DNA from 2 places in the Achromobacter sp. 1011791174 genome. Region 2 is predicted to be linked to the other one. Evidence: riboswitches for the same ligand, from Rfam matches in the RefSeq annotation. Region 2 holds a riboswitch; the other holds the start of a gene.
What was found. Region 2 has a riboswitch for glycine ahead of gcvT (glycine cleavage system aminomethyltransferase GcvT). Riboswitches for the same ligand answer to the same signal wherever they lie in the genome.
Positions count from the first base shown of each region.

Region 1: it holds a riboswitch for glycine, as region 2 does, so the genes downstream of both, AC6LJ5_RS23385 (D-amino acid dehydrogenase) here and gcvT (glycine cleavage system aminomethyltransferase GcvT) in region 2, are expected to answer to the same signal.

Region 1 covers NZ_JCBANH010000084.1:12,477-17,547, reverse strand. The annotation lists gene AC6LJ5_RS23390 (MFS transporter) at 95-1,429, shown strand; gene AC6LJ5_RS23385 (D-amino acid dehydrogenase) at 1,501-2,727, opposite strand; glycine riboswitch at 2,774-2,855, opposite strand; glycine riboswitch at 2,859-2,960, opposite strand; gene ampC (class C beta-lactamase) at 3,133-4,299, shown strand; gene AC6LJ5_RS23375 (3-hydroxybutyryl-CoA dehydrogenase) at 4,364-5,071, opposite strand, start outside.
Region 2 covers NZ_JCBANH010000145.1:5,066-10,136, forward strand. The annotation lists gene AC6LJ5_RS28880 (arginine/lysine/ornithine decarboxylase) at 1-535, shown strand, start outside; gene AC6LJ5_RS28885 (BaiN/RdsA family NAD(P)/FAD-dependent oxidoreductase) at 559-1,764, shown strand; gene AC6LJ5_RS28890 (superoxide dismutase) at 1,954-2,568, shown strand; gene AC6LJ5_RS28895 (ZIP family metal transporter) at 2,594-3,487, shown strand; glycine riboswitch at 3,597-3,691, shown strand; glycine riboswitch at 3,721-3,855, shown strand; gene gcvT (glycine cleavage system aminomethyltransferase GcvT) at 3,936-5,036, shown strand.

The DNA.
Region 1 (5,071 bases), on a different contig from region 2:
ATATTTATAAGAAATTTAAAAATCTTGATGCGTCGCCCTGCCTGGTTGTAACGGGTTGGGCCCCAACCCAGTCCGGTACACCAAGGAACTAGTCATGGATGCCGTATCCCCGCAGCCCGCCGCACAGCCGGCCCCGCAGCATTCCCGAGGCGATGCCCCGGCCGTCGATTCCGCCCGCATGCACAGCAAGGTCGCGTGGCGGCTGATTCCTTTCCTGATCTTCCTGTTCCTGCTCGCCTGGATCGACCGCGTCAACGTCGGCTTCGCCAAGCTGCAGATGCTGCAGGACCTGCGTTTCAGCGAGGCCGTGTACGGCCTGGGCGCGGGCATCTTCTTCATCGGCTATTTCCTGTTCGAGGTGCCGAGCAATCTGCTGCTGCAGCGCATCGGCGCGCGCAAGACCCTGGCGCGCATCACCATCCTGTGGGGGCTAACGTCGATGGCCATGGCCTTCGTCACGACGCCGTTCTCGTTCTATCTGCTGCGCTTCCTGCTGGGCGTGTTCGAGGCGGGCTTCTTTCCCGGCGTCATGCTGTACCTGACGTACTGGATCCCCGCCGGCCGGCGCGGCCGCATCAACGGCTGGTTCATGACGTCCTTCGGCATCGCCGGCGTGGTCGGCGGTCCGATCGCGGGCCTCATCATGAGCGGCATGGACGGCGTGGCGCCGTTGCGCAACTGGCAATGGCTGTTCGTGCTGGAGGGCATACCCTCGGTGATCGCCGGCATCGTGGTGCTGGGCTACCTGCCGGACCGGCCGCGCCAGGCGCGCTGGCTGTCGGCCGCCGAGCAGACGGCGCTGGAAGCCGAGCTGGAGGCCGAGCAGCGCCACGGCGGCAAGCACGCCAGCTTCGCCCAGGCCCTGCGCCAGCCGGCGCTGTGGCTGTGCACGGCCGCCTACTTCTGCATCGTCGGCGGCAACGCCACGCTGGCGTTCTGGATGCCGTCGCTGGTGCGCGAGCTGGGCGTGCGCGGCGCGCTGGACATCGGCCTGCTGTCGGCGATCCCCTTCACGCTGGGCACCGTGGCGATGGTGCTCAACGGCGCGCACTCCGACAAGACCGGCGAGCGGCGCCTGCATTGCGCCGGCGCCACGCTGGTCGGCGCGGCGGGGCTCGCGCTGACCGCCGCCTACATCGGCAATCCCGTGCTGGCGATGGCCGCGCTAAGCGTATCCGCCATCGGCGTGCTGGGCGCGTTTCCCGTGTTCTGGGCGATTCCGGCGGGTTTCTTGACCGGCACGGCCGCCGCCGGCGGCATCGCCTTCATCAACTCGGTCGGCAACCTGGCGGGCTTCGCCACGCCCTTCATGATGGGCTGGATGAAGGAATGGACCGGCGGCGTGGCCGCCGGCCTGTACGTGGTCGCCGCCATGCAGCTGACCTCGACCGCGATCGTCGCGCTGGCGATGCGCCGACTGGCGCGCTAGCGCAAGGCGACGGGCGGCGAGCCGCTGGCGGCGAACGGCGGTCCGCCGGTTGCGGCCGCGTCCGCGTCGTCTCAGTGCGGCCGCAACCGTTCGCCGACGCTAGCCGCCAGCAATTGCGCGGTGGCCGCCGACAAGGTCCAGCCCAGGTGGCCGTGGCCGGTGTTGTAGAACACGCCCGGCCGCTTGCCCGGACCCACGCGCGGCATCATGTCCGGCGTCATCGGGCGCAGCCCGCACCAGGGCACCACGCGCGCCGTCCTGACGCCGGGGAAGTGGCGGCGGGTCCAGTCCACCAGCGGCTGCACGCGTTCGGCGCGGATGTCCAGGTTGTAGCCGTTGAACTCGGCGGTGCCGGCCACGCGGAAGCGGTCGCCCAGCCGGCTGGTGACGATCTTGGCGGCCTCGTCGAGCAGGCTGACGCGCGGCGCGGCCTCGCGGCTGGCGGCGTCGTCCAGGTGCACGCTGATCGAATAGCCCTTGACCGGATAGATGTTGACCGTGTCGCCCAGCTGCCGCGCGAAGCGTCGGCTGGCCGCGCCGGCGCAGACCACCACGGCGTCGGCCTGGTGCCGGTCGTCGCCGCCGTCCGTGCCGGCCAGGTCCAGCGCGTAGCCCGTGCCGTCGGCCGCGATCGCGGCGACGTCGGCGTCCTGCACGAAGCGCACGCCCAGTCGCTCGCAGGCCTGGGCCAGCCCGCGCGTGAACTTGTGGATGTCGCCGGTGGCGTCGGACGGCGTGTAGAAGCCGGCGTGGCAGGCCGTTTGCAGCGCCGGCTCGATGTCGCGAGCCTCCTCGGGCGTGACCGCGTAGCGTTCCAGGCCGCCTTCGCGCAGCAGCTCGTTGCCGCGTCGCGCGGCCTCGAAGCTGGCGGCGTCGTGGTAGATGTGCAGGATGCCGCGCCGCTCCAGGTCGAAGTCGATGCCTTCGGCCTCGGCCATGTCGTACAGGTGCTGGCGCGCCTCGATCGCCAGCCGGGTGGTGGCGATGGTGTTGCGGCGGTGGTTGGGGATCTGGCGCATGAATTGCAGCAGCCAGGAATACTTGTGCCAGCTGAAGCGCGGATTGAGCAGCAGCGGCGCGTTGCTGCGGCCCAGCCAGCGCAGACCCTTGAGCACGGTGGCGGCGCTGTTCCAGACCTCGGCGTTGCTGGCCGACAGCTGGCCGCCGTTGGCGTAGGAGGTTTCCATCGCGGGATAGCGCTGGCGGTCGTAGACGGAAACGTCGTAACCCTGCTTGCGCAGGACGTAGGCGGACGTGACGCCGGTGATACCGGCGCCAATGATGGCGATGCGGGGCATGATTGCTCCAGATGGCGTGGCGACGGCCGGCCGGCCGCTGCACCCCATCTGTCCCGGTACCTGAGAGCTTTGCCCGGCGCGTGCCGGGGTTCCCCTTCGGTGGGCGCGCAATGCGCCTCTCTCCAGATCGTCTACACCGCGCAGTCCTGTCTGCCTGAGAGTTTCCGGGGCGGTTGCTCCGTCGGCGCCCGCCGCGCGGCCGGGCCGGGGCGAGTCTCTTCTGCGGGGTGTTTGCTACGACCGTGGCAGGATAGCCAAATATTTCGCGTCCTGGAATTCAGGGTTAGTACCAGTATGGGCGTGGCGGCGCTACCATCCTGGGTTCGCGCGGGGCGCGCGCCGGCATGCCGGTCGCCGCCGCCTGGCCCCGCCCGCCTTGCTTGCGCTGTTTTCCGGGAGTTCTCCATGCGCCTGTCCGCCTTGTTCCGCCGCTGCCTGCTGGCCGTTGCCCTTGCCGCATCGCTGCCCGCGTCGGCGCTGTCCCCCATCTACGACGCCGACGCCCGCGTGCGCGCGGCCGTGCTGACGGTGATGAAGCAGCATGAAATCGCCGGCATGGCGGTGGCCGTGACCCGGCAGGGCGAGCAGCATTTCTACAGTTTCGGCCTGGCATCCTGGGAGACGCGCGTCCCGGTCACCAACGACACGCTGTTCGAAGTGGGCTCGATCAGCAAGACCTATTCGGCCACCTTGGCCGCCTATGCGCAGGCGCTGGGTCGGCTGTCGCTGGCGGATCCGGTCGAGCGCCACGTGCCCGAGCTGGCGGGCAGCGCTTTTGGCAAGGTCTCGCTGCTGGGCCTAGCCACGCACACGGCGGGCGGCTTTCCGCTGCAGGTGCCTGACACGGTGCGCGACCGCGCCCAGCTCATGGCCTATCTGCAGGCCTGGCAACCCAGCTACGCGGAGGGCACGCGCCGCACGTATGCCAATCCCAGCATCGGCATGCTGGGCGTGGCCACCGCCAATGCCATGGGCCAGGCCTATGTGCCGCTGATGCAGGGCACGCTGTTGCCCAAGCTGGGCCTGCCCAGCACCTATCTGCAGGTGCCGGCCGACCAGATGGCGCGCTACGCGCAGGGCTACGACAAGCGCAACCAGCCGGTGCGCGTGAGTCCCGGCGTGCTGGCCGACGAGGCCTACGGCGTCAAGACCAGCGCCCGCGACCTGCTGCGCTTCGTGGAACTGAACCTGGGCGGCACCAGCGGCGACGCCAAGCTGGATCAGGCCATCGCCGACACGCACCGGGGCTACTTCGAACTGGGCGGCATGACGCAGGACCTGGTGTGGGAGCAGTATCGCTATCCGGCGCCGCTGGATACCGTGCTGGAAGGCAATTTCAACACGGTCGCCTTCGAGACGCACGACGTGCGCGCGCTGCGTCCGCCGCTGGCGCCGCGCGCCGACGCCTGGATCAACAAGACCGGCGCCACCAATGGCTTCGGCGCCTACGTCGCCTTCGTGCCGGGACGCCGGATCGGCATCGTGATCCTGGCCAACCGCAACTATCCCAACGCCGATCGCGTGCGCCTGGCCTATGAGGTGCTGGATGCGCTGGAGACGGGAGGCCGTTGAGCAGGCGCGTGGGGCAGTCGCGGCGGCGGGCGCTGCCTAGGCCGGTCCGCCGGACGGTCTCCGGTCAGGCGGCCGGCGCCGCGCCGGCGCCGGCCCCGTTCAGCGCCGAGCCGCAGCGCGGCAGCAGGCCCAGCAGCGCCAGCCGGTCGCGCAGCTGCTCCAGCCGCTGCATCCGATACGCGTCCACGTCCACGCCGGCGTAGTCGTAGAAGCCCTGGCCGTCGCGCAAGCCGTTGCGGCCCTGTTCCATGTTGCGCGCGATCACGTCCGGCGCCGCGAAGCGCGGGTCCAGCGCGCCGGCCAGGTAGCGCGAGGCGTAGTAGAGGATGTCGCCGCCGCCCCAGTCGATGAATTCCAGCAGGCCCAGCACCGAGAAGCGCAAACCGAAGCCCAGGCGCACGGCGGTGTCGATGTCCTCGGCGCTGGCCACGCCTTCCTCGACCATGCGGGCCGCCTCGTTCATGGCCAGCGCCTGGATGCGCGGCACGATGTAGCCGGCGGACGGCGCGCACATCACCGGCGTCTTGCCCGCCATGCGCAGCAGCTCCAGCAGCTGGTCGGCGGCGGCATCGCGGGTGGCGGGGCCCCGGCTGACTTCCAACAGCGGGATCAGGCTGGCCGGGTTGAGCCAGTGCGCGTTCAGGAAGCGTTCCGGATGCGCCGTCAGCGCCGCCAGTTCGGTGACCAGGAAGGTGGACGTGGTCGATGCCACCACGGCGTCGGCCGGGCAGGCCTCGTCCAGCCAGCGCAGCGCGTCACGCTTGGCGTCCAG
Region 2 (5,071 bases):
CCTGTTCACCATCGGCATCACCAAGGGCCGCTGGAACACGCTGCTGACCGCGCTGCAGCAGTTCAAGGACGACTACGACCGCAACCAGCCGCTGTGGCGCATCCTGCCCGATTTCTGCAAGGTGCATCGCCGCTACGAGCGCATGGGCCTGCGCGACCTGTGCCAGCAGATCCACGAGGCCTACCGCGAACGCGACGTGGCCCGCCTGACCACCGAGATGTACCTGAGCGACATGGTGCCGGCGCTCAAGCCGTCCGACGCCTTCGCCCGCATGGCGCACCGCGAGGTCGAGCGCGTCGACATCGACAAGCTGGAAGGCCGCGTCACCGGCGTGCTGCTGACGCCGTACCCGCCGGGCATTCCGCTGCTGATCCCGGGCGAGCGCTTCAACCGCACCATCGTGCAGTACCTGCAGTTCGCGCGCGAGTTCAACGAGCGCTTCCCGGGCTTCGAGACCTACATCCACGGCCTGGCCGACGAAGTGGGCGAGGACGGCGAGAAGCGCTACTACGTCGACTGCCTGAAGGAAGAGTGATCCCGCAAGGATCCGGAGCTCCGATGTTGTTTGACGTTGCCGTGCTGGGCGCCGGCGCCGCGGGCATGATGTGCGCCGCGGTGGCTGGCCAGCGGGGCCTGCGCGTGGTCCTGGTGGACCACGCCGAGCGCCTGGCCGAGAAAATCCGCATTTCCGGCGGGGGCCGCTGCAATTTCACCAATCTCGGCGCCGGCCCCGCCAACTTCCTGTCCGAGAACCCGCACTTCTGCCGTTCGGCGCTGGCGGGCTATACGCCGCAGGATTTCCTGGCGCTGCTCAAGCGCCATCGCGTGTCCTGGCACGAGAAGCATCGCGGCCAGCTGTTCTGCGACGATTCCAGCGAATCCATCATCGGGCTGCTGCGCGCCGAGTGCGACGAAGGCCGGGTGGCCTGGCACATGGGCTGTTCGGTGGCCGAGATCGCCCACGGCGAGCAGGGCTTCGAGCTGCGCACCAGCCAGGGCCTCATCCGTGCGGCCAAGCTGGTCGTGGCGACCGGCGGCATGGCGATCCCGCAGCTGGGCGCCACCGATTTCGGCCTGAAGATCGCGCGCCAGTTCGGCCTGAAAATCGTCGAGCCACGGCCCGCGCTGGTGCCGCTGACCTTCGACGCGGCGCAATGGCAGCCTTTGTCGGCGCTGTCCGGCGTGGCGCTGGAAGTGAGCCTGTCCACGGGGCAGGGCAAGGCGCGCGGCGAATTCCTCGAAGACCTGCTGTTCACGCATCGCGGGCTGTCGGGGCCGGCGATTTTGCAGATTTCCAGCTATTGGAAGCCGGGCGAGCCCATCGTGGTGGACCTGGCGCCGGGCCGTGACCTGGCCGCCGAGCTGCTGGATGCCAAGTCCGGAAACCGGCAGCAGCTGCACACGGTGCTGGCCGGGCTGTGGCCCAAGCGGCTGGCCGACGCCTGGCTGGCGCTGGCGGAGCAGGGCGGCAAGCCCGGACTGGCGGCCTTGAGACTGGCCGATGCGCCGGACAAGACGCTGCGCGGGTTGGCCCAGGACATTCATCAATGGACGCTGACGCCCAGCGGCACGGCCGGCTACAAGAAGGCCGAGGTCATGCGCGGCGGCGTGGATACGCGCGGGCTGGACCAGAAGTCCATGCAGGCGCGCACCGTGCCCGGCCTGTACTTCATCGGCGAGGCCGTGGACGTGACCGGCTGGCTGGGCGGCTACAACTTCCAGTGGGCCTGGGCCTCGGGCGTGGCCTGCGGCAAGGCGCTGTAGCGGACGGAATCGGGCGGCGCCGGGAGGCCGCGGACGGCCGCTGCCGGGCGCGCGTCCGGCGGCGATAGGCCGGCCTTATCGCGCGGATTGTGACAATCCCGTTGTGATATCAAATAAAAATAAATATCATTTGTGTTTTTGATAGTGATTCGTTCCCGCCACCGAGGGACGATCTGACGGAGACATCTGATGGCCCATACCTTGCCCGCGCTGCCCTACGCCTATGACGCGCTGGAGCCGCACATCGACGCGCTGACGATGGAGATCCATCACGGCAAGCATCACCAGACCTACGTCAACAACCTGAACGCCGCCCTGGAAGGCGCCGGCCTGTCGACCGATGAACCGGTCGAGTCGCTGGTGGCGCGGCTGGACCAGCTGCCCGCCGCCATCACCGCGGCGGTGCGCAACAATGGCGGCGGCCATGCCAACCACAGCCTGTTCTGGACCGTGATGTCGCCGCGCGGCGGCGGCGCGCCCGACGGCGCGCTGGCGCAGGCCATCGCGTCCGACCTCGGCGGGCTGGACGCTTTCCGCGAAGCCTTCACCAAGGCCGCGCTGACCCGCTTCGGCAGCGGCTGGGCCTGGCTGTCGGTGACGCCGGCCGGCAAGCTCGTGGTCGAGAGCAGCGCCAACCAGGACAGCCCGCTGATGCACGGCAATACCCCGATCCTGGGCCTGGACGTATGGGAGCACGCCTACTACCTGAAGTACCAGAACCGCCGTCCCGAGTACATCGGCGCGTTCTACAACGTGATCGATTGGTCCGAGGTGGCGCGCCGCTACGCCGCCGCCGTGGGCTGATCGCGGTTAGGCCAGCGAGGCGCCCATGAACACATTCAGCCGACACCGGATCCGGCCGGCCGCCACCAGCGTCAGCATCTGGACGCTGGCCGTGCTGGTGTCCTGCCTGGCCCTGTACCAGCTTTGGGTCTGCCTGGACGTGCGCGCGCCGCACGTGGCCGACGCGCTGCTGGGCGGCATGATGGCCGCCGCCGCGACCGCGCTGGGCACGCTGCCCGTGCTGTTCGCCCAGACCTTGCCGCAGAAGGTGCAGGACAGCCTGTACGGCTTTGGCGCCGGCGTGATGTTGGCCGCCAGCGCCTTCTCTCTGGTGGCGCCCGGCATCGCCGCGGCGGGCGAGCTGGGGCATGGCCCCTGGGGCGCCGGCATCCTGGTGGGCGCCGCCATCCTGCTGGGCGCGGCGGTGCTGCTGCTGATGGACCGCTGCCTGCCGCACGAGCATTTCATCAAGGGCAGGGAAGGCATCGAGGCGCATCGCCTGCGCCGCACCTGGCTGTTCGTGTTCGCCATCACGCTGCACAACCTGCCCGAAGGGCTGGCCATCGGCGTGGGCTATGCCGGCAACGACCCGCTGCGCGGCACGGCGCTGGCCACCGGCATCGCCATCCAGGACATTCCCGAAGGGCTGGTGGTGGCGGTGGCGCTGATGGCCGCCGGTTACAAGCGCGCCTTCGCGGTGGCGCTGGGCATGCTGTCGGGCCTGGTCGAGCCGCTGGGCGCGGTGCTGGGCGCTGCCGTGGTGGGCTGGTCGGCGGCCTTGCTGCCGTGGGGACTGGGCTTTGCCGCCGGGGCCATGCTGTTCGTCATCAGCCATGAAATCATTCCCGAATCGCACCGCAAGGGACACGAGGTCCATGCCACCGGCGGGCTGATGCTGGGCTTCGTGCTGATGATGCTGCTGGACACCGCGCTGGGTTAGTGGCGGCGGCTTGCTCCCGGTCTGTCGCGGCCGCCCGAACGGCGCGCGGACTGCCGGGTTTCCTCGCTTTCCGGCGCCCGGGGTTTCGATGTATGCTTGCGCCGCTGTCACGCATGTTGCGGGAGAGAGCGGCCATCACGCTGGCCGCCGCCGAAGGCGCAATTCGCCCGGAATCGCTCAGGTAACCCATACCGTCCATGCTTGCCCTGTCCCGGTTTTCGGTCGACGCGGCAAAACAGCACTCTGGAGAGACCTGGCGCCGCGCCTTTCAGGCCGTCCCGAATGGGGACGTAGCGGGCAGCCCAGGCGCCGAAGGTGCACACCCGCCACGCGGGGCAACTCTCAGGCAAAAGGACAGAGGGGCGGAAGATTCAGCCGTGCCGTGGACGCGTGTCCGCTGGCGGCTTTCCGCAACCCTGGCAACGCTGCCGCTCCGGAGTTCCCGCGCATGTCCGCAACCCTCAAACGCACCCCGCTGGCCGACGAACACATCGCCTCCGGCGCCCGAATGGTCGACTTCGGCGGCTGGGACATGCCGCTGGCCTACGGCTCGCAGTTGGAAGAGCACCACGCCGTGCGCCAGGACGCCGGCATGTTCGATGTCTCGCACATGCTCAACGTCGACGTGACCGGCCCGGACGCCTTCGCCTTCCTGCAACGCCTGGTCGCCAACGACGTGGCCAAGCTGACCGTGCCGGGCAAGGCGCTGTACAGCTGCATGCTCAATCCGCAGGGCGGCGTGATCGACGACCTGATCATCTATTTCTTCGCCGCCGATGAGTGGCGCGTCGTGGTCAATGCCGGCACCGCCGACAAGGACATCGCCTGGATGCAGCGCGTCCGGCAGTCCGGCAAGTTCGACGTGGCCATCGCGCCGCGCCGCGACCTGGCCATGATCGCCGTGCAGGGCCCGAACGCCCGCGCCAAGGTCTGGGCCGCGCGTCCGGCCTGGCAGGCCGCCAGCGAACCGCTGACGCCCTTCGTGGCCGCCCAGGTGGGCGACGACACGCTGGTGGCCCGCACCGGCTACACCGGCGAGGACGGCTTCGAGATCGTGCTGCCCGCCACGCAGGCCGTCGCGTTGTGGCGCGACCTGGCGGCGCAAGGCGTGCGTCCCTGCGGCCTGGGCGCGCGCGACACGCTGCGCCTGGAAGCCGGCATGAATCTCTACGGTCAGGACATGGACGAGCTGATCCAGCCCGACCAGGCCGGCCTGACCTGGACGGTGTCGCTGAAGAACGCCGAGCGCCGCTTCATCGGCCGCGACGCGCTGGAACAATTCGCCACCCCGGCCGCCTTCCTGGGCCTGAAGCTGCAGGAGCGCGGCGTGATGCGCGCCCACATGGCCGTGCGCGCCAAGCAGGGCGCGGGCGAGCTGACCAGCGGCACCATGTCGCCCACGCTGGGCGTGTCCATCGGCTTCGCCCGCCTGCCCGTGGGCGTGGCTCCCGGCGACACGGTCGAGGTGGACATCCGTGGCAAGTGGGTGCCCGCCCTGGTCTGCAAGCTGCCATTTGTCCGTAACGGCAAAGCCGTCGAACACTCGTAAACTCGAAGCTTCGCGCGCGCCGGCCGGCAGGCCCG